Regions from separate parts of the Psychrobacillus syltrankelensis genome, predicted to be linked through region 3. Evidence: riboswitches for the same ligand, from Rfam matches in the RefSeq annotation. Region 3 holds a riboswitch; each other region holds the start of a gene.
What was found. Region 3 has a riboswitch for S-adenosylmethionine ahead of ACTSKG_RS19015 (methionine ABC transporter ATP-binding protein). Riboswitches for the same ligand answer to the same signal wherever they lie in the genome.
Positions count from the first base shown of each region.

Region 1: linked by a shared signal. The riboswitch ahead of ACTSKG_RS11325 (O-acetylhomoserine aminocarboxypropyltransferase/cysteine synthase family protein) and the one ahead of ACTSKG_RS19015 (methionine ABC transporter ATP-binding protein) in region 3 are both predicted to bind S-adenosylmethionine.
Region 2: linked by a shared signal. The riboswitch ahead of metK (methionine adenosyltransferase) and the one ahead of ACTSKG_RS19015 (methionine ABC transporter ATP-binding protein) in region 3 are both predicted to bind S-adenosylmethionine.

Region 1 is NZ_CM144227.1:2,358,600-2,366,031, forward strand. Features, by position in the region: gene ACTSKG_RS11320 (homoserine dehydrogenase) at 1-807, opposite strand, end outside; gene ACTSKG_RS11325 (O-acetylhomoserine aminocarboxypropyltransferase/cysteine synthase family protein) at 937-2,229, opposite strand; SAM riboswitch class I at 2,349-2,464, opposite strand; gene ACTSKG_RS11330 (glycerol-3-phosphate acyltransferase) at 2,603-3,247, shown strand; gene ACTSKG_RS11335 (YdcF family protein) at 3,262-3,849, shown strand; gene ACTSKG_RS11340 (GIY-YIG nuclease family protein) at 4,611-4,964, opposite strand; partial or broken gene ACTSKG_RS11345 (DUF2087 domain-containing protein) at 5,029-5,316, opposite strand; gene ACTSKG_RS11350 (DUF2087 domain-containing protein) at 5,344-6,141, opposite strand; gene ACTSKG_RS11355 (M3 family oligoendopeptidase) at 6,263-7,432, shown strand, end outside.
Region 2 is NZ_CM144227.1:45,092-52,523, reverse strand. Features, by position in the region: gene metK (methionine adenosyltransferase) at 249-1,445, opposite strand; SAM riboswitch class I at 1,651-1,767, opposite strand; gene pckA (phosphoenolpyruvate carboxykinase (ATP)) at 1,964-3,553, shown strand; gene ACTSKG_RS00325 (hypothetical protein) at 3,661-4,110, opposite strand; gene ACTSKG_RS00320 (alpha/beta hydrolase family protein) at 4,114-4,902, opposite strand; gene ACTSKG_RS00315 (NUDIX domain-containing protein) at 4,880-5,353, opposite strand; gene ACTSKG_RS00310 (CPBP family intramembrane glutamic endopeptidase) at 5,404-6,054, opposite strand; gene ACTSKG_RS00305 (fumarylacetoacetate hydrolase family protein) at 6,335-7,300, shown strand.
Region 3 is NZ_CM144227.1:3,854,409-3,861,840, reverse strand. Features, by position in the region: gene ACTSKG_RS19030 (nuclease-related domain-containing protein) at 688-1,647, opposite strand; gene ACTSKG_RS19025 (MetQ/NlpA family ABC transporter substrate-binding protein) at 1,754-2,578, opposite strand; gene ACTSKG_RS19020 (methionine ABC transporter permease) at 2,641-3,309, opposite strand; gene ACTSKG_RS19015 (methionine ABC transporter ATP-binding protein) at 3,302-4,327, opposite strand; SAM riboswitch class I at 4,426-4,530, opposite strand; gene ACTSKG_RS19010 (thioredoxin family protein) at 4,577-4,888, opposite strand; gene ACTSKG_RS19005 (toprim domain-containing protein) at 4,899-5,243, opposite strand; gene gcvH (glycine cleavage system protein GcvH) at 6,146-6,526, opposite strand; gene ACTSKG_RS18995 (arsenate reductase family protein) at 6,599-6,961, opposite strand; gene ACTSKG_RS18990 (acyl-CoA dehydrogenase family protein) at 7,401-7,432, opposite strand, start outside.

The sequences.
Region 1 (7,432 bases), 1.5 Mb from region 3:
ACCCACTAGTTGCGGGCCTACGGATGCGAAGAGCTCTCCATTTTCATCTTGCTCAATTTCTGCAACATGGCGATAACGTAACCCTTCTTGTTTTGCTCTTTTTACATCTTCTAACGATATACCATCAATTCCAACTACTCGCACATCATCCCAATTTGGTTGCTTCTTAAATGCAAGTGCACTTAATATCATTAACTTCCTGAATGCATCCTGACCAGAAATATCATTATATGGATCTGCTTCTGCATAGCCAAGATCTTGTGCTTCCTTTAATGCATCATTGAATTGACATTCATTTAGTCGCATTTGAGTCAAAATGTAGTTAGAAGTACCATTTAAAATTCCTTGAATTCTTTTCACTGAATTTACTTGAAGTAAATTTTTCAACGTTTTTATAACAGGGACTCCACCAGCTGTTGTTGCTTCGTACCCAATAAATACACCTCGTGATTTTGCCCGTTCGTGAAGAGGAATACTGTATTTAGAAAACATCACTTTATTTGCCGTAATGACGTGACATCCTTTATCAATCGCTTTACATAAATAGCCATATGCCGGTTCTTCGTTCACAATAGCTTCAAATACAACTTGAAGTCCTGGAATATTAATAATATCCTCAAAATCATCTGTTACAAGTACACCAGGCGTTTGTATTCTTTCTTTCGATAAATTATTTACGAGAATAGCACTAATTTCGATGTCCAATCCCAACGACTTTTTTAGATCTTCTTTTTTTTCATTTACAATGTGATAAATTCCTTGGCCGACTGTTCCGAAACCTAGAATTGCTGCTTTTATTTTTGCCATACTTTCTCCTCCAAATGAATCTGCACAATTGAGCTTCCATATTCATAATCTAATAAAATATCGAATCGTATTTTTCGACTGACTATTTTACATATTGTAGACTATCTTTGCCCAATTAACAACAAAATTCTACCTAGAGAGGACATTTGTACTTCCTATAAGTACTTTATCAAGTGCATTTTGCAAATCTTCTACTGCTTCTAGACCTACCGACAAACGGATTAAGTCCTCTGTAACACCTGATTTCACTAAGTCTTCCTGCGTCAGTTGTTGATGAGTTGTAGAAGCAGGATGAATAATTAATGATTTCGCATCCCCAACATTTGCTACATGCGACCAAATTTCAATATTGTCAATAATATGTCGACCTGCTTCTTTTCCGCCCTTCACCCCAAAAGTTAAAATAGATCCAAAACCATTATTTAAGTATTTTTGTGCAAGATCATAAGATGGGTGATCCTCTAATCCAAGGTAGTTAACCCATTCTACCCCTTCATGATTAGATAAATATTCTGCTATTTTTTGTGCATTTTCATTGTGTTTTGGTACTCGCAAATGAAGTGTTTCTAAACCTTGTAAGAAAGAAAATGCTGCTTCCGGGCTTAAGGAAGGGCCGAAATCACGTAGCAGTTGAACACGGAGTTTAACCGCAAACGCTACGTTTGGAACATCGATTCCATATCGTAAGCCATGATAGGTTACGTCTGGTTCTGTAAATCCAGGGAATCTTTCGGAATCCCAGTTAAAATTCCCTCCATCTACAACTACTCCTCCGATTGTTGTTCCATGTCCGCCAATCCATTTTGTTGCAGAATGGATGACCACATGTGCACCATGTTTAATCGGGTTTGCACCATACGGGCTTGCAAATGTATTATCCACAAGTAAAGGTACCCCTACTTCATTTGCAATTGCAGAAACTTTCTCTACATCAAGTACATTTAAGCTTGGGTTTCCAATAATTTCAGCAAAGAATCCTTTTGTTTTGTCCGTTACTGCTGCACGGAAGTTTTCTGGATCTGTTGAATCGATAAATTTCACTGTAATACCGTAGCGTGGCAATGTATGGGCAAACAAATTAAATGTTCCACCGTATAAGTTTTCCGCTGCTATAATTTCATCTCCTGCTCCTGCAATATTCAAAATGGAAAATGCGATTGCGGCCATTCCAGAAGATAAGGCAACAGCAGCTGTTCCTCCTTCTAGTAGTGCAACTCGTTGTTCAAAGACATCTACTGTCGGGTTAGTAATACGGGAATAAATATTGCCTGCCTCTTTCAATGCGAATAGATTTTGAGCATGCTCCGTGTCACGGAATACGAAAGAAGTTGTTTTGTGAATTGGCACTGCACGTGAACCTGTAACTGGATCTGGTTGTTGACCACCGTGTAAAAGAAGTGTTTCTGGTTGGAAATTTGTCATTTTGAATTCCTCCTGTAAAGTAGTTTAGATGGACGCTTAGGGAGGCGGGAGAGGAGTGTTAGAACAAACAAAAAACCCCTCTTCGCTTAAGAAGAGGGGTGCAGTTTCGCAAGTTCCTCCTCTTATCTTCCAAATTCAGAACTTGAATTTGTAGGATTTAGCACCTTTCCAAGTTCAGAACTTGTTGGTTGCCGGGCATCGTAGGGCCTAGTCCCTCCGCCACTCTTGATAAGAGTATTAGATTTAGTTTTCCATCTTGTTACACAGTATAAGATTCTAGTAATCAATTAGTCAAGTGTTTTATTAAATAATTCTGAAACTTCTTTATTTCTCAAACGTTAAATGTAATAGAGAAATTTTTAGGGGTGTTTTAATGATAATTTGGATTATTTGTGTATTAATTATTAGTTATTTAGTTGGAGCAATTCATGGTTCGAAGGTTGCTCAATTGTTTAGTGGAGTCAATATTAAAAATGAGGGGCTAAAAAATTCAGGTGCATCAAACGCAGCAATTGTACTTGGCATGAAATACGGGATTTTGGTTGCACTAATTGATATTTTGAAAGGGGTAATCGTAATTATCGGTACCCGCTATTTCATGCAGCATTTTGCTTTATTTTCCGATGTTGAACAGGACTTATTACTATATTTAGCGGGAGCTTCGGTTATCTTAGGTCATAATTTCCCTATTTACACTCGGTTTAAAGGTGGAAAAGGAACCGCTTCTATCATCGGCATATTATTTGCTATTTATTGGCCTCTTGGACTAATTGGTCTTTTATTATTAATAGGTACAACTTTTTTAACGGACTATTTATTGATCGGTGTATTTGTTTTTTATTTTGTATTTGTGGGCGGGACTATTTGGTTTTCAGAAGGGTATGCCCCTATTGCAATTGCGAGTTTTTTATTCGTCATGGCATTTGTTTTGCATATCGAAAATTTTCGGCGTTTAGTATCTAAAGAAGAACCAAGAATTTCAGCCTTTTTAAGAAAAAAGAAGCCCTCTATGGAATGAAATGAGTGAATTGAATGAAGAAAAAAATGAGGTGGATTGTGCTTATTCCTATATTTGTCATTGCTTCTGGAGGATTTGGTGTGTGGATGCTTACGAGTAAATGGCTAGCAGAGGGTCTTGAACCTAAAGCAGATGGAACCAATGAGTATGCAATCGTGCTTGGTGCAAAAGTGAAAAAAGGAAATATCCCTTCCCTTGCATTACGTTATCGGTTAGACTCAGCGCTAAAATATGCTACGGAGAATCCACATGTGAAGCTTGTCGTATCTGGTGGACAAGGACAGGATGAAGATATTGAAGAAGCAGTCTTTATGAAGAACTTTCTCTTAGAAAAAGGGATTGCGGATAAACGACTTATTGTAGAAGATAAGTCGACCTCTACTTATGAAAATTTGCTATTTTCTCAAGAATTATTGCCCGAAAATGTGACGTCCGTGACAATAATTACAAGTGACTATCATCTACATCGGGCGAAAATGCTTGCTAAAAAAATTGACTGGGATGCCGATGTCGTGTCAGCAAAAACACCGAAAAGTGTGGAAATGAAATTGCGAATGCGTGAACGAGCCGCGCTCTTGAAGACTTATATTGTTGGGAAATGACTCCGAATTTGTTCGGAGTCATTTTTTATTTGCTTTTGATTAGTTATAAGCTGTCTCTTTACCGCTATTTTTAATGTGGTTAATGATCGATGCATAAAGTTCTGCTACGATCTGAGCACTATGACTATTTAAATGAATCCCATCTAAAGTGAGATTAAGCCCTCTTTTTTTGGATGCTCTCGTATACAGGCCCAGTTCTCTCGTTCGGTTGAGGAATGCTCTCGTAAACTGGCCGAGTTCTCTCGTTCGGTCGAGGAACGCTCTCGTATACTGGCGATTTCCTCTCGTTTTGATGGAATGCTCTCGTATATTGGCCGTGTCCTCTCGTTCGGTTGAGGAATGCTCTCGTATACTGGCGATTTCCTCTCGTTTTGATGGAATGCTCTCGTATATTGGCCGTGTCCTCTCGTTCGGTTGAGGAATGCTCTCGTATACTAGCCGTGTCCTCTCGTTCGGTTGAGGAATGCTCTCGTATACTGGCCGAGTTCTCTCGTTCGGTCGAGGAACGCTCACGTATACAGGCGATTTCCTCTCGTTTTGATGGAATGCTCTCGATATTGGACAAGTCCTCTCGTTCGAATGATGAACGCTCTCGTATTGGACGAGTCCTCTCGTTCGGTTGAGGAGTGCTCTCGTATAATGGCCACGTCCTCTCGTTCAAAAGGAATGCTCTCGCATCTGTAGGGGTTACTTTAGAAAAGTAAAGATTTTAATTTGATTAGGAAATAAAAGGCTTCCTTTGAATGGAAGCCTTTTTAGTATCAATCTTTTTTCGTGTGGTAGCCATTGTCACCATAAGGCTGTAATTTTTCCATCCATTTACCCAATAGTTTTTCTAATTCTTTCTTTTCGTCTACGTATTGATTTTCTGAGTTTTTCAGTATCTCCACCTGTTCTATTTCAAATGCGTCTTTGCCAAATTTTTTCCACTCTTCTTGGAGTATTCGGTTTGTATGAGTACCTGTTTCTAACGTGAATTTCGTTCCGTTTAATGTTTTGAAGTTACGTGTAGATGCGACGAATTTTTTGCCGTTTTGTTTATTAGTGATAACATAAATACCGCCTTCAATTTTTACCTCTCTGTATTCTTGTTTAAGTTCTTTTTTTCGATCCATTTTTCTCCACCCTCTACTATCTATCGCCTTGACGAGATTATATTTTTTTCATGACTGAATGAAGTTAATTTTTCACCCAGTACGCACTACCATCATCTTTTCTGCCTAGAAATCCATACTCAATTAGATAGCGTCTTATTGTGACAAAATCAGCATATAAATCTTTTAGTATTGAATTTATTTCTTTTTCACTATATGTTTTTTCTAGTTCAAATCGTTTGATGATTACATACAATGTTGCTAATTTTAGCTTTTCTTTTTTCGGAAACTTTGATAGTGGCCCATCGACGCCTTCAGGGAAAAATTTCTTTTCTACTTCTTCTAGCTCTTCTTTAGTTATTTTGTATTGATCAACTTTCATTTGTATTAGTCCTCTACTCTATTTTTTTACCCAGTATGCACTGCCATCGTCTTTTCTATTTAAAAACCCATACTCAATTAGATAACGTCTTAATGTGACAAAGTCAGCATATATATTTTTTAGTATTGCATTTATTTCTTTTTCACTATATGTCTTTTCTTGCTCAAATCGTTTGATGATGACACGCAAAGTTGCTAGTTTTTGCTTTTCCTTTTTCGGAAACTTTAGTATTGGTCCATCCACGCCTTCAGGGAAAAATTTCTTTTCTACTTCTTGCTGCTCTTCTGCTGTTATATTGTATCGATCGTCTACCATAGTGGCTGTTTTGTGGAGAGGTAGGAATGTGGGAGCGTGATCATCTTTTTGCTTCAATAACTCCATCATTGTTAAGAACATTTTTGCTTGTCGCTCTTTTTCCTTCAATACAAAACGATGGTTCCGTATAGTAGAACTGGTACCGATATTCAGTTCTGTTTGAATTTCTGCATCACTTTTACCGTCATAAAATAAACGGAGCAAGCTATTTTGATGATCGGTTAATCCCGTAAGTTTTTTATTTAGCCCAATTAGATAATGAAATACAGATCCATGCTCCATCACGATATGTCGTTTCATATAACGTTCCGCTTCAAACAATAAACTTTCAGCAGGATAAATAATTCCTTTTTCAATTTTTTCTCCACATAATAGACAAACAAAAAATTCCTTTTCTTCTATATATCCTGCCTTTAATTGTTCTGTATTCGCATTCCAAAATAATTCTGATATTTCCACTAACCAAACACACCCTTTATTTGTTTGTTGATTTACTAACATATTAAACAATTGTCTAAGAATAGTCAATTGTAAAATTTTAGTTGCAATATATCAGAAAATAATGAACAATGGGAATGAGAACGTTTCGAATTTCGAAGAAACGACCGGGAGGAGAATAAACTTGGTAACATTTAAAGATTACGAATACAAACGACCAAATTTGGAAGAAGACAAAGTAAAGTTCCATGAGGCTTTATCAAAGTTTAAGGAAGCATCTTCAGTAGTGGAGCAAAGTACCGCAATTGCAGAATTAAATGCACTTCGCAATGATTTTTCAACACAAGCTAATTTGGTATATATTCGCGCATCAATCGATACGAATGATGAATATTATCAAAAAGAACGAGATTACTTTGATGAAGTAGGTCCAGAAGTTGAAGAACTCGTAACGGAATATTACAAAGCACTTGTCGCTTCTCCTTTCCGTAATGAATTAGAAGAAAAATGGGGTAGCCAGTTATTTGATCTAGCTGACTTTCAGATTAAAGCCTTTTCTTCCGATGTGATATCTCTTATGCAGAAGGAAAACAAATTGGCCTCTGATTATTCTAAACTTGTCGCTTCCGCACAAGTGGAGTTTAACGGCGAAACATTAACGCTTGCACAGCTTGGACCATATGGTGAATCAACTGATCGAGAAGTCCGAAAGAAAGCAACGGAAGCAAGATTTAATTTCTTCCAGGAGCATGAGGCAAGGTTCGATGATATTTATGATCAACTTGTAAATGTCCGCCATGAAATTGCAACTAAATTAGGATATGAAAATTTTGTGGAGCTTGGATATATTCGTATGAATCGTATCGATTACAATGCGGAGATGGTAAAGAAATTCCGTGATCAAGTACGTGATTTTATCGTTCCAGTCGCTACAAAATTATACGAGCGACAAGCGAAGCGTATCGGGCTAGATGAACTAAAGTTTTATGATGAATCGCTTAAATTCTTAAGTGGAAATGCTACACCACAAGGATCTCCTGAGTGGATTGTGGATAATGGTAAGAAGATGTATGAAGAGTTGTCACCAGAAACTGCAGAATTCTTCCAGTTTATGATAGATCGTGATTTGATGGATCTAGTAGCCAAGAAAGGGAAAGAATCTGGAGGTTATTGTACTTTTATCGACAATTATGACTCACCGTATATTTTCTCAAACTTTAATGGAACATCGGGAGATATTGATGTATTAACACATGAAGCAGGTCATGCATTCCAAGTGTTTACGAGCCGCAATATCGGAATTCCTGAGTACGTTTGGCCTACATTTGAATCATGTGAAATTCACTCGATGAGT
Region 2 (7,432 bases), 100 kb from region 3:
AAAGCAACCAACACCTTTACGAAAACAACCAATTTATTCGTGGAAGCAACCATTTCTCTATGTAAAGAGTTAACTTTATGTGAGATGGCGCATACTTTCTATTTCTTCTAAAAACAGATAAACCTCCTACACTTTTTACATTAGAGTGTAGGAGGTATTATTGGTTCACAAGCATCTTGGTAGTTAATTGTAAAAAAAAGAGCAGTCCCAGTAGTCACTCGTTGACTGTGGGATTGCTCTTTTTTATCTTAAAGTCGTGCTTTTTGTCTTAACTCTTCTGCTTTATCTGTTTTTTCCCAAGGTGCGTCGATGTCTGTACGACCAAAATGACCGTAAGCAGCAGTTTGTTTGTAGATTGGGCGACGAAGATCTAGCATTTTAATAATCCCTGCTGGGCGAAGGTCAAATAATTCACGGATATGTGAAACTAATTGAGCTTCTTCTACTTTTCCAGTTCCAAATGTGTCTACTGCGATAGAAACCGGTTGTGCTACTCCAATTGCATATGCAAGTTGTACTTCACAACGATCAGCGATTCCTGCTGCAACAATATTTTTTGCAACATAGCGAGCAGCGTATGCAGCTGAACGGTCAACTTTTGTAGGATCTTTACCAGAGAATGCTCCTCCGCCATGACGTGCATATCCACCGTAAGTATCTACGATAATTTTACGTCCTGTTAAACCTGCATCACCTTGTGGTCCACCAATTACAAAGCGACCAGTTGGATTAATAAAGTATTTTGTATTTTCATCGATTAAATTAGCAGGAACAATTGGATTGATCACTACTTCTTTTAAATCTTTTTGGATTTGTTCTAATGTAACTTCTGGGTGATGTTGAGTTGAGATAACAATCGTATCAATATGAACAGGATTGTTATTTTCGTCATACTCCACTGTAACTTGTGTTTTACCATCTGGACGTAAATAATCTAGCGTTTCATCCTTACGAACTTCCGCTAAACGGCGAGCCAATTTATGCGCTAAACTAATTGGAAGTGGCATAAGTTCTGGTGTTTCATTACAAGCGTAACCAAACATTAAACCTTGGTCCCCTGCTCCAATTGCTTCAATGTCCGAATCAGTCATAGATCCTTCACGAGCTTCTAAAGCTTGGTCAACCCCTTGTGCAATGTCAGCTGACTGTTCATCAATTGCAGTTAATACTGCTGAAGTCTCAGAGTCAAAACCATATTTTGCACGAGTATATCCTATTTCTTTAATAGTAGAACGAACTACTTTTGGAATGTCTACATATGTAGATGTTGTTATTTCACCTGCAACCAATACAAGACCTGTTGTCACGGTTGTTTCACAAGCAACACGTGCATTTGGATCTTCTGTTAGAATTGCATCAAGAATTGCATCTGAAATTTGGTCACAAATTTTATCTGGATGCCCTTCAGTAACTGATTCAGATGTAAATAATCTGCGTTGTGTCATAAAAAATTCCTCCTATATCCTGCGAGATTTCTCTCAAGAATTGATACGGTACTCATTCCCATGTCAAGCCATTCAATCAAATAGATTAAACTTGAAGCCGTTTCGGACTTGGCACACAAGGATAAAGGGCGATGTCATAAAAAAAACCTTCCACTCACGTATCTTACACATGAGGAAAGGCTATTAATCTCATAAGCACCTTTCACTCTTATCAATCAAGGAATCTCACCTTGTCTCAGGTTGGGCACCTTTGTAACAAAACAAATATTACAGGTTGCCGGGTTTCATAGGGCCTGACCCCTCCACCAGCTCGGGATAAGAGTATCCGTTCAATTTATCATCATACTTAAGTTGTTTTCAGAAGTCAATATATTTTTGTTGACGATTTATTCACAAAAGATAAAAATAATCACTTCATTAGTGTAGACTATTAAGTTAAATGTGTTATACTATTTCACATATGAAAGACATCTCCCTCGTTTATAAGGGAAAATAATTAAAAGGATGGTATATACAATATGAATTCAATCGATACTGTGAATGAACTGAACGAATTGTTATCTGGTGCTAATGTTAACATTCAATTATCAGTACCGCAACTTGTAGAAAAAGCAACATCAAGAGGCGAAGCTGTTTTAACTTCTACGGGAGCCGTGAAAGCAGAAACAGGTAAATATACAGGTCGTTCTCCACAAGATAAATACATCGTTGATGAGCCTATATCTAGAGACAAAATCGATTGGGGTTCCGTAAACCAACCAATTTCTTCTGAAATTTTCGAATCACTATATAAAAAAGTAACGAATTACCTTGGTCAACAAGAGGAACTATTCGTATTTAAAGGATTTGCTGGGGCTGATAAAGATTCTAGACTTGATATTCAAGTAATAAATGAATATGCATGGCATAACTTGTTTGCTCATCAATTATTTATTCGCCCATCAGAGGAAGAGCTTGCAAACCATTCAGCTGACTTTACAATTATAAGTGCTCCAAATTTTAAAGCAGATCCTGCAGTAGATGGAACAAAAACAGAAACTTTTATCATCGTTTCAATGGAAAAACGCATCGTATTAATCGGTGGAACTGAATATGCTGGGGAAATGAAAAAATCTGTTTTCTCTATTATGAACTACTTACTTCCTGAACAAAACATTTTACCTATGCACTGTTCAGCAAACGTTGGAGAAGAAGGCGATGTTGCATTATTCTTCGGTCTTTCTGGAACAGGAAAAACAACTCTTTCTGCAGACGCTGGTCGTAAGTTAATCGGTGATGATGAACACGGTTGGTCTGATAATGGCGTATTTAATATCGAGGGTGGATGTTACGCAAAATGTATCGACCTTACTCGTGAAAATGAGCCACAAATTTATGATGCAATTACATTTGGTACTGTATTAGAAAACGTTGTCGTTGATGCGGAAACTCGCGTTGCAAACTATGCTGATAATTCATTAACAGAAAATACACGTGCAGCTTACCCGATTCAAAATATCGAAAATATTGTGGATCCTTCTGTTGCAGGTCATCCAAATACGATCGTATTCTTAACTGCTGATGCTTTTGGCGTATTGCCTCCAATCAGCAAATTAACAAAAGAACAAGCAATGTACCACTTCTTAAGTGGATTTACATCTAAATTAGCGGGTACTGAACGTGGAATTACATCTCCACAACCAGCATTCTCAACTTGCTTCGGTTCCCCTTTCCTTCCACTTCATGCAACTGTTTACGCTGAAATGCTTGGAAAGCAAATTGATGAGCATGGTGCACAAGTATTCTTAGTTAACACTGGATGGACTGGTGGAGAATACGGTGTTGGTAATCGTATGAAGCTTTCTTACACACGTACAATGGTTCGTGCAGCAATCGATGGGAAATTGAACGATGTAGAAACTGAAACTGATGCAGTGTTTGGTTTAGCTATTCCAAGAGAAGTTGAAGGCGTTCCTTCTGAAGTATTAATTCCACGTAATGCTTGGTCTGACAAAGCAGCTTACGATAAAAAAGCAGCTGAACTAGCACAGGCTTTCCATGAAAACTTCAAAAAATTTGGTACCGTATCCGAAGATATCTCTCTTAAAGGCGGACCAGTAGCTAAATAAGAAATGAGCAAGGCGCTGAAGTCTGGACAGTTACTAAGTAGAAATGCGTAAACTTTTTTATCTTAAAAAAAGAGGATGTCCCATATATATTGGTGACATCCTCTCTTTTAATCCGCATTTTCATCATAATAATGCGTAGTAATAGATGATGGAAAGATAGAAATAAACTTTTTCGCTTTTTCTTCGTCCGTTTTATATAAAATTATTTCTGACCCATAGTGACCCACTTCTAATAGCTCGTCTCCATTTATATTAAAAAACATCGTGAACCATTTTAATCCACCTTTAGGATCTACGGAATGATTTCTAAAGTAAGCACGATTTTCATCGCTCAAATTAATCGTTAAAATTTTTATTAGTCCTTCATTTATAGTTGAAGACGTTTTTGGACTTAGATCATGGATTGCTTCCACTTCTTCTTTCCAGCACTGGATAATAACTTCCTGAAATTCATTTGTATAGTTATCCCATAAATCGGTCCAAAAACTTATATTCGATGGAAATGACGATTTGTCCTCTGTACTCATAGTGTCAATCGTAACCACTACATTCCCCATCGACTAAACTCCTTTCTGCCTTTTCATCCAATTGCATGCATCCTTCACAACTTGTTTATTCACTTTACTTGGGAAAAAATGCGTATAATCTGGATAATACCATGTTTCCACTATTTTATTATTCCCTAATAATTCTGCTTCTAACATTTCCGCATGAACAAAGGAAACATTTATGTCCAATTTCCCATGAATTATCAAGGTAGGAGCTTGGATTTCAGAAATCTTTGGTAAAACGTTTCGTTCTTCGTATGCTTCTGCTTTGTTTGTTGGGGTACCACCTATTACTCGTTTCATCATCCTTCGCATATCCAAACGTTCTTCATAAGTTAAATAAATATCCGATACTCCTGCCCATGTCACGATCGATGTAATATCGTTTCGTAAAATAGCCGTCCATAACGCCATAATACCACCGCGAGAGAAAGCAAATAGATGAATTCTAGTCGAGCTGCAAAATTGCTTTAATACATCCACTGCATTAACAGCATCTAATCGATCTTCCCCTGCAAATTCGTCTCTCCCTTCTCCTCCGCGGTTACCGCGATAGTAAGGGGCAAATACTGTAAATCCTTCTGACGCAATTTGGGCAATTCGGGCAGGTCTTACCATACCAATACTTTGCATACCCCCACGCAAATATAATATTCCTTCATATGTTCCTTCATTTTTCGGAGTTGCCAGCATTCCTTTTACCCGTAAGCCACAGGACCAATAAGTAATTTCAGTTAAATCAATACGTGGATTTGGCGAAGGATATACTCGCATCCTTTCAATTGTTCCATTTTCCTTCATATGTATTCACCTTCTTTAACATTGTTTGCATACCTTGATCTTTCATATGAAAGCTTAAATTTTCACCATTTTGCAATTCGGCCGTCGTCAACCACACAGCACCATCTGTTTCAAAACTAGTGCTCTTGTCATGAATATACCCTACATTCGCGATAAAAACTGTCTTACAAAATGGATTTTTATCATGCACCATATATTCAGCAAACCATTCAATATCGTTTATCTCAACATTTGTTTCCTCTAAAACTTCTCGTATAGCTGCTTCCTCCAACGTTTCGTTGTCCTCTACTTTTCCCCCTGGAAATTCAATGCCTCGTATCGGATGCTTCGTTAGTAGCCATTTTCCCCTGAATTTTGCTATTACTAACACATGCATTGCCTTAATCGGAAGTAGTCCTTTTTCAAAGGAAAGTTCTACTTGAATACCATTTAAATCTTGAAAATTAATCATGCTTTATCCCTCTTTTTGTTTACTAATAAAAAGTTTATCACAGAAGGAATCTAAAGAATAATATTCCAATACACAAGCATAATCCCAATATCCGCTAAACAATGACTAATAATAGGTGCAGTAATTGAGCCCAACCTAATACGAAATACTCCCCACATTATTCCTGCTAAAAAAACAGGTATCACTGCTAACATATTAAACGGAAAACTAAAAATTTCCATAACGACAATCAAATGGTACAAACTATAAAATATAGCCGTAATCATAACCGCTAAAATATTTCCTAGTTTTGAGGATATCCTTCCATACATGAATTCTCTCCAATAAAGCTCTTCTAATATAGGGTTAATCAACACTAATACTAATACGAGTAGAATTACCTTCGTTCCACTAAAATCCCATTTCTGCAATAGTTGATGTAAATGCGGGATATCTAAAACAGATGATTGAAAAATTACTACAACTCCATAAATAGACACCAAGCAAATCAATCCACTTATAATTCCCACAATAATAGACTTCTTCGATTTAAGAAGACGTATTTCATACCTATTTGTCTTTTTCCAAAAGACTGTGATAATCGGAATAAACAGTAACCATCCATAAAAAAGAAAAAAAGTGATTAAAATATTTTGCAATAAGGAAAGACCGATGAATATTAATATCGTTGGTGCAAATAGCAATATAACTTGTTTGATCATACATCTCCACCACCTTGCTTGTTATATTAGCAGACTAATTCGTGAATAAGTTCTTAGTGCATAAAACAATGGTAACTAAAAATGAGCTTATTTCTATTTCCATAAACCTGACCAATATCCCTTTAATATTAATGGTATTGATTCTTGCTTAGTCAAGATATCCCTTTTACATTTCAATGACTTTTAGCAGTTTTCTTCTTAAAATCCGAGGACTTTAATTGTATTCTTAACGACCAATTTCCTTCTATAATTAAATATAATAAATAAAGGAGGTTTCAATATGGGCACACGTTTACTACGTTTTGAGTATGATGGACAAGTTCGTTGGGGAGTTTATGAAGAGGCTTTACGTCTTGTAAAGGGTATATTCCCAACATTACGAAGTATTTTAACCGAAGGACACTCACAAATTACAAAAGCTAAAACAGTAGGTACCATTATCTCATTCGAGGATATTACTCTTTTATCGCCAATCACACAAGACGGAAATATTTATTGCCAAGGTACAAACTACGCCGAACACCGTGAAGAAGCTGGTTTTACACAGCAAAAGCCAGCGTATAATTTACTTTTTATGAAGTCTCCGAGTACATTAAGTGCTGCTAATACAAGTATAGTCTGTCCACAAGATGTACAATTGCTTGATTATGAGATTGAATTAGGGCTAGTCCTAAAGCAAGATATCACAGAAGAAATCATTATTACCGAGCAAAATATCGTTGATTACATTGGTGGATTAATTATCGCAAATGATGTCTCCGCACGCGACATACAAATTGTAGAACAACAATGGTTTAAAGGGAAAAGTTATCGTACGTTTTGTCCAACTGGCCCTTACCTTTACTTATTAGAAGACAATGAAATTCACTATCTGAATGATTTAGAACTAATCTTAAGAGTAAATGACGAAGTTCGCCAACATTCTTTTAGTGACCATTTATTATTTAAACCAACTGAAACATTATCCGAAATGTCTACTATTTTCGATTTACGTATTGGTGATTTAATATTAACCGGGACACCTGGTGGAGTCTGTTTACGATTAAATAAAGATATTATCGAGAAAATGATCGATACAAATGCTACTTATGAAGAAAAAATAAATTACTTTGTGAATACACAAAAAGAAAATGGTTACTTACAACCAGGGGATATTATCGAACTCGAAATTAAAAGTCGTGATCAATATATTGATCTTGGTAAACAAAGGTCAACCGTTGCCCAAAATATAACTGTAAAACCGTAAAAGGAGGTATTCCATAATACCTGTTTTTAAGATTAGGCTATGCTGTTTTTCATTCAAAGAAGATAGACGAAATGATTTATTATTATACAAAAGTATGCAGATGGTACTGCTGATATAAGTAACAGATTTGAG
Region 3 (7,432 bases):
GTTTAGGTGCTTATGGACCCTCTTTAGGCGCTCATGGACTCCCGGTAGGTGCTTATAGCGAACACTTTGGTGCTTATGTTTTTGTTAGGTGCTTATAGAACCGCTTTAGGCGCTTATGCATTTGTTAGGTGCTTATAGAACCGCTTTAGGCGCTCATGGACTCCCGGTAGGTGCTTATAGCGAACACTTAGGCGCTTATGATTTTGTTAGGTGCTTATAGAACCACTTTAGGCGCTTATGGACTCCCGGTAGGCGCTTATAGCGAACGCTTAGGTGCTTATGATTTCGTTAGGTGCTTATAGACCCGATTTAGGCGCTCATGGACTCCCGGTAGGTGCTTATAGCGAACGCTTAGGTGCTTATGCATTCGTTAGGTGCTTATAGAACCGCTTTAGGCGCTCATGGACTCCCGGTAGGTGCTTATAGCGAACGCTTAGGCGCTTATGCATTCGTTAGGTGCTTATAGACCCACTTTAGGCGCACATGGACTCCCGGTAGGTGCTTATAGCGAACACTTAGGCGCTTATGCATTTGTTAGGTGCTTATAGACCCACTTTAGGCGCTCATGGACTCCCGGTAGGTGCTTATAGCGAACACTTAGGCGCTTATGCATCCTCTTGCTGCTTATGACTATCCTATTTCCTTGATAAGCATTCATAATGCTTTTTCATCTCAAAAGCCTTTCATCTAGTTAATGAAAGGCTTCTTCATTTTATATATCGTGCTTTTGTTATTGCCTTGTTTTATTAAATTAGATTTGGAAAGAATTTTATTAGCCTCATGTCTGTTATTTAATAGTAGAAACTCTCTACATTCTTTATTGGTGATAGAATCTTTATACAATAAAAAATAGGTAGTGAGTGCGTTCTTATATGCATAGGGATCGTTGGTCTTACAAGCTGGACAATGCCATGTACGTTTGCGTTTGTGCATACCGATAAAACCGCATTTACTGCAATCAGCACCTCTTATAAGTTCTTCTGGTTGTATTGAATAATGTTTAGTTAGTGGGAATTTAGCAAATGGGGTATTATTCGTTAGAAGAATTTCTTTCATGTTTTCAATTTCTTCCATAGTAAGTGTGGGTTTATGTTTTTGAAATTGTCGAAGGTATGGACTGACTTCGTTCCTATTAAGTATTATTGCTTTGTCAGTAGAAGTTTTCACAAAACTATTTCGGGATGCGAATACAATAGCGCCATAGATTGGAACTAAAATATTATGATCCATGAAAAATTGTGAGAGTTGGTGTTTGTATTCGTTTAGTTGGAGTGCTGGACAAGGGTATTTTTTTATCTCTCCTGTTTCTTTTCGCTGGATTAGTTGGGACGGATTTTCTTCGAACTCTAACTCGCCGATAATATTTTTGACTTCCAAAATAATTGCACCATATGGAGTGATTAGTAAGAAATCCAGTTCGAACGCATTCTCTGCATGCAGTAGTAATTTGTGAAATACATAATATTTAAACGGCAGCTGCATTCTTTCAAGGTCATTATATACAATTTCTTCCCCAAAATCCCCTCCTTTTGTTGTACCTATTTCATTCAAAATTTTTAAATATAGTCGATGCTCCTGTGGTATTCTTTTTAATAGTTTTTCCATTGCTTCCACATGAATAGAATTTGCATAAGTTTTAGCAATCAATTTTTCTTCACCTCTAAATCAGATTAGCATGAATAATTAATTAAATCTATTAATATTCCATTCTCTTAAATAAAAAAGCAGACATGATTTCCATGCCTGCTTCTACTTATTTAACTGGTACAACTGCTCCATTCCATTTTTCCAGAATGAAATCTTGAATCTCTTTCGATTTTAAAGCTTCTACAAGTTTTTTAATAGCCGGTTTGTTTTCATCGCCTTTACGAACAGCGATAATATTAACATATGGAGATTCTTTATCTTCTAAAGCGATAGAATCTTTTAGTGGATTTAAGCCTGCGTCAATTGCATAGTTAGAGTTAATAAGAACTGCGTCGCCTTCTCCGTTTTCATAAAGCTGTACTAAAAGAGCTGCCTCATAATTTGCGTCAAACTTTAAGTTTTTAGTATTTTCAACAACGTCTTTTACTTCCGCTGTCGTTTTATCAATGCCATCTTTAAGTTTAATCAAACCTTTTGCTTCTAATAGAGATAAAATACGACCGTGGTCCGCTACAGAATTACTCATAATGATAGTAGCACCTTCTGGCAACTCTTCTAATGATTTATATTTCTTCGAGTAAACACCGATTGGTTCAATATGAATTCCACCTGCGTTTACAAAGTCATAGCCATTATCTTTAATTTGCGCTTCTAGGTAAGGTATGTGTTGGAAATAGTTAGCATCTAAATCTTTGGATTCTAAATCTTTGTTTGGCAAAATATAATCTTGGTATGTTTGAATATCAAGCTCAATGCCTTCCTTCGCCAGTATTGGTTTAACTTGCTCTAGAATTTCTGCATGCGGAACATTCGAAGCTCCTACTACTAATTTGGTACTTTCTTTCGCACCATTGCTACTATCTTTAGCACCGCAAGCAGCTAAAGCTAATAAACTTACTGCTAATAATGCTACTACTAATAATTTCTTCATTACATTTCTCTCCTTTTTATTTGTTTAATAAATATATGATCGAGTAAACTCGTAAACACCAATTATCTTTTATCGATTTTAGTTGTAATTACATCACCAATCCATTGAATTATAAATACCACAATCAAGATAAGAATGGTTGCAACTAGCGTTACATCCCCTCTATTACGTTGAAAACCGTCTAGGAATGCAAGAGTACCAAGCCCGCCAGCACCAATAATACCTGCCATCGCTGTATATCCAACTAGCGATATACAGGTAACAGTAATACCAGAAACTAATGACGGTAACGATTCAGGCAATAAAACTTTCCATATAATAGTAGAAGTTTTGGCTCCCATCGATTTAGCTGCTTCCAAAACACCTTTATCAATCTCCCGAAGTCCAATTAGTACCATTCGTGCATAAAACGGTGCTGCTCCAATTACAAGTGCTGGAAACGCAGCATTCGGGCCACGTATAGTACCTACAAGAAATTTCGTTAATGGAATCAATAAAATAATTAAAATAATAAATGGAATAGACCGAAAGATATTTACAAATGCTCCTGTAAGCCAGTTAGCAAATTTATTGGCCCACGCTTGATGTGGACTAGTTAAAAATAATAGAAGTCCGAGTGCTAAGCCAATGACAAATGTTAATAAAGTTGATATTGCTGTCATATAAAGTGTTTCTAGTGCAGCATCCCACATTTTAGGCCAATCAACATTTGGAAAAAGCGTATTAATCATTGTTGATCACCTCTGTATTAACTTTTTGCTCGTGTATGAATCGAATTCCTTCATCGATTGCTCGAGCGTCTCCGTCTAATTGAAGGATTAGTGTTCCATAAGCCCCGCTTTTAGTATGCGATATATTTCCTTGCACTATATTTACTTCTAGATCAAATTGCTTGATTAATCTGGAGAGAATTGGTTGTTCTGTTTGATCTCCAACAAAAACAAGTTTTATCAACTTCCCATTTGGATATAGCTCTCCCAAGTTTTGTATCGTCTGTTTCGCTTGGTTCGTTTCGGAGACCTGTGAAACAAATCGCTTTGTGATGGCTTGCTGTGGATTTTGGAAAACTTCTAATACATCTCCCTCTTCTACCACAAGACCATTTTCCATAACTGCTACTCGGTTACAGATTTTTTGAATGACTTGCATCTCATGGGTAATTAATACGATGGTTAACCCCAATTTTTCATTAATACTTACTAATAAATCTAAAATGGAATCAGTTGTTTCAGGATCAAGTGCAGATGTCGCTTCGTCGCAAAGCAAAACTTCTGGGCGGTTTGCTAATGCTCTTGCAATCCCAACCCGTTGCTTCTGACCACCTGATAATTGGGATGGATAATAATCTCCTCTTCCATCCAAGCCAACAAGTTCTATCAGTTCCTTCACTCGAGCAGATCGTTGTTCTTTAGGTACACCTGCTATTTCAAGTGGAAAAGCAATATTTTCTGCAACTGTTCTTGACCATAAAAGATTAAAATGTTGGAAGATCATGCTAACTTTTTGTCTTATTTGACGCAGCTTAACTTCATTTATGGAAGTAATTTCTTTATTGTTTACGATTATTTGTCCGGAAGTAGGCTTTTCTAATCCATTCAATAATCGGATCATTGTACTTTTACCAGCACCACTGTACCCAATTATCCCAAATATTTCACCTTTTTTTATGTCAAGATTTACATCATCCACGGCGACAATTGTACCTTGTTTCGTACTAAACTTTTTCGAAACATTTTTCAAACTAATCATGCAAATCCTCCTATCTTTCTATTCTTAAAAAATAAAAACCCCTTCTGCAAAAGAGCAGAAGGGGTGTACGTTATCATTCAAAATAACAGTCATCCATTCTCTCATTTCCCAAAGCAATTGCTTTGCGTGACTTGGCACCATTTCATTTTCATGACGGTTGCCGGGCTTCATAGGGCACTTCCCTCCACCTCTCTTAATAAGAGCGACACTATTTAATTGTTGTTAGTAAATCGAATTTTATCACGACATTTAGTTATCGTCAACACTTTTTATTATTTCAAATAAATAAGGTACAGACTGAAATGCGTATACTTTTTTTAGGAGTTTACCATTTTTAGCAATTAACAAACAAGGAACACTTTCAATTTCGTATTCCATTGCAAGATCTCCTAAATAATTAATATTCGCTTGTCCAATTGAGTAGTGCACCAATTCTTCTATTACGAGCATCATCTTAGAAGCTACTTGGCAAGTGCCACACATTGGCGTGTATAAATATAATAGAGAAAGGTCAGAAGCATTTTTAGCCTTCTCCCATTCTTCTCGCGACCATTCATTCACATTCATCATCCTATAGTAAAAATTCTTTTTTCACTTTAATATTAGCACGATGTAATATAGAAGCCAAAACTTTGAGTGGAGTTTTTTCTACTTCACCATTCATCGGACTAATAAATAAATGAATTGCTTCTGGATATTCTTTCCTCACTACAGAGCGAATTTGTTCACCTGATTTATCCGCATCAAGAAAAGCATAGATAGGTACGTCTTCAAAAGGACTTAACAGTTCTTCTAATTTCACATTAGAAATAGTACCATTTGTACAAATGATTTCAACGTCTTCCGCAAGAATGGTTAAAAGTCTCAGTTTATCCGATCTTCCTTCAACAAGAATTACTTTTTCACTGAACTCCATTATCTCCACTCCTCATTCATCCTATCCATTAGTATACGAAAAATCCCCAGATTATATAGTCTGATTGCACCTACAAATTCCATCAGCACCTAAAAGACTGCTATAAGCACCATAAACATGGCTATCAGCGCATAACGCAAGTCTATCAGCACCTACAAATTCCATCAGCACCTAAAACTCTGCTATAAGCACCTTAACCTTGGTTATCAGTGCATAACGCAAGTCTATCAGCACCTACAAATTCCATCAGCACCTAAAACACTGCTATAAGCACCTTAACCTTGCCTATCAGCGCATAACGCAAGTCTATCAGCACCTACAAATTCCGTCAGCACCTAAAACGCTGCTATAAGCACCTTAACCTTGGCTATCAGCGCATAACGCAAGTCTATCAGCACCTACAAATTCCATCAGCACCTAAAACACTGCTATAAGCACCTTATTCATAGTTATCAGCACATAACGCAAGTCTATCAGCACCTACAAATTCCATCAGCACCTAAAGCACTGCTATAAGCACCTTAACCTTGGCTATCAGCGCATAACGCAGGTCTATCAGCACCTACAAATTCCATCAGCACCTAAAACGCTGCTATAAGCACCTTAACCTTGGCTATCAGCGCATAACGCAAGTCTATCAGCACCTAAAACACTGCTATAAGCACCTTAACCTTGCCTATCAGCGCATAACACAAGTCTATCAGCACCTACAAATTCCATAAGCACCTAAAACGCCGCTATAAGCACCTTAACCTTGGCTATCAGCGCATAACGCAAGTCTATCAGCACCTACTCGCTGAGTCTATGAGTAAAAAACAAAAAATAGACATCCAATTAACGAGTAATTGTATGTCTATTATTAATTATATCTAGTAATACCAAATGGAACGGCGATTACTTTATTATTCTTGAATTAATTCGTCATATTGTTCTGCAGATAATAGTTCATCCATTTCTGATAAATCAGAAGGTTCTACAACGATCATCCATGCATTTTCATAAGGAGATTCGTTTACAAATTCAGGGCTATCTTCTAATTCTGAGTTAACTTCTACTACTTTTCCACTGATAGGTGCGTAAAGTTCCGATACAGTTTTTACTGATTCTACACTACCAAATGGATCTCCGGATTTAATATCGTCCCCCACTTGTGGAAGCTCTACAAATACGATATCCCCTAATTCTGATTGTGCAAAATGTGTAATACCAATGCGTACTTTACCGTCTTCTGTTTTAACCCATTCGTGCTCTTCTGAGTATTTTAATTCTTTAGGTGTGCTCATGATTTACCCCTCTCAATTAGTTATACATTCCCTTATAATATTCACATATTTCTGTATTAAAAACAAGCTACTTTATAAGCTTTTCCAAATATGTTCAAACTCTTCTTCCTTGAATCCGAGGGTTAAATGTTCTCCGTCAAATACAAGCGGTCTTTTGATAAGCATCCCATCAGAAACAAGAGTTTCAATTTGCGCTTCTTCTGTCATATTTGGTAACTTGTCCTTTAATTGTAATTCACGATATTTCGTACCGCTCGTGTTAAATAATTTCTTTAAATCTATATTAGTTGTAGCTAGAATCTCTTTAATCATTTTTTTTGATGGTGGTGCTTCTACAATATGGTTATTTTCAAATTCCACACCATTATCTCTTAACCATTTGTTTGCTTTATTGCATGTACTACATTTAGGATAACCAAAAAACTGAATCGTCATATATATCACCTTTTTTCTTTTTATCATATCATAGACTTTTAAACAGGGTGCATTAGAAAAAGACAAGTGTACTTTAAGTGCATCTTGTCTTTACCGTTTCCAGATGTAGCTAACTTTGCAGAACTTACACCTTTCCTATTTGCCTGTCGGGGCAGACATAGGCGCTTGCGGCTTTTCTTAAAAGAAAAGACAGTAAATGGATGTCGGCCGGTGAAACTAGTGTATATCCTTCTAAAAATATAATACCTGGGATTTCTGTTTCAGGTGGATGCGTTCCGCGTGGTGAGCGATGAGCCTCCTGCTGGAGTCGCCACTTTTCACTACAATCCACAGTGCAAACTGACGAACTTGCGCAGGAACACGGCAGGTTCCCCTCATCACTGCCCATAACGCATAGAAAAAAGCCGATCTGCAATTAGAATCGGCTTTCTCGAATTTATTATACGATATATTTTTCAGCATCGATTAATT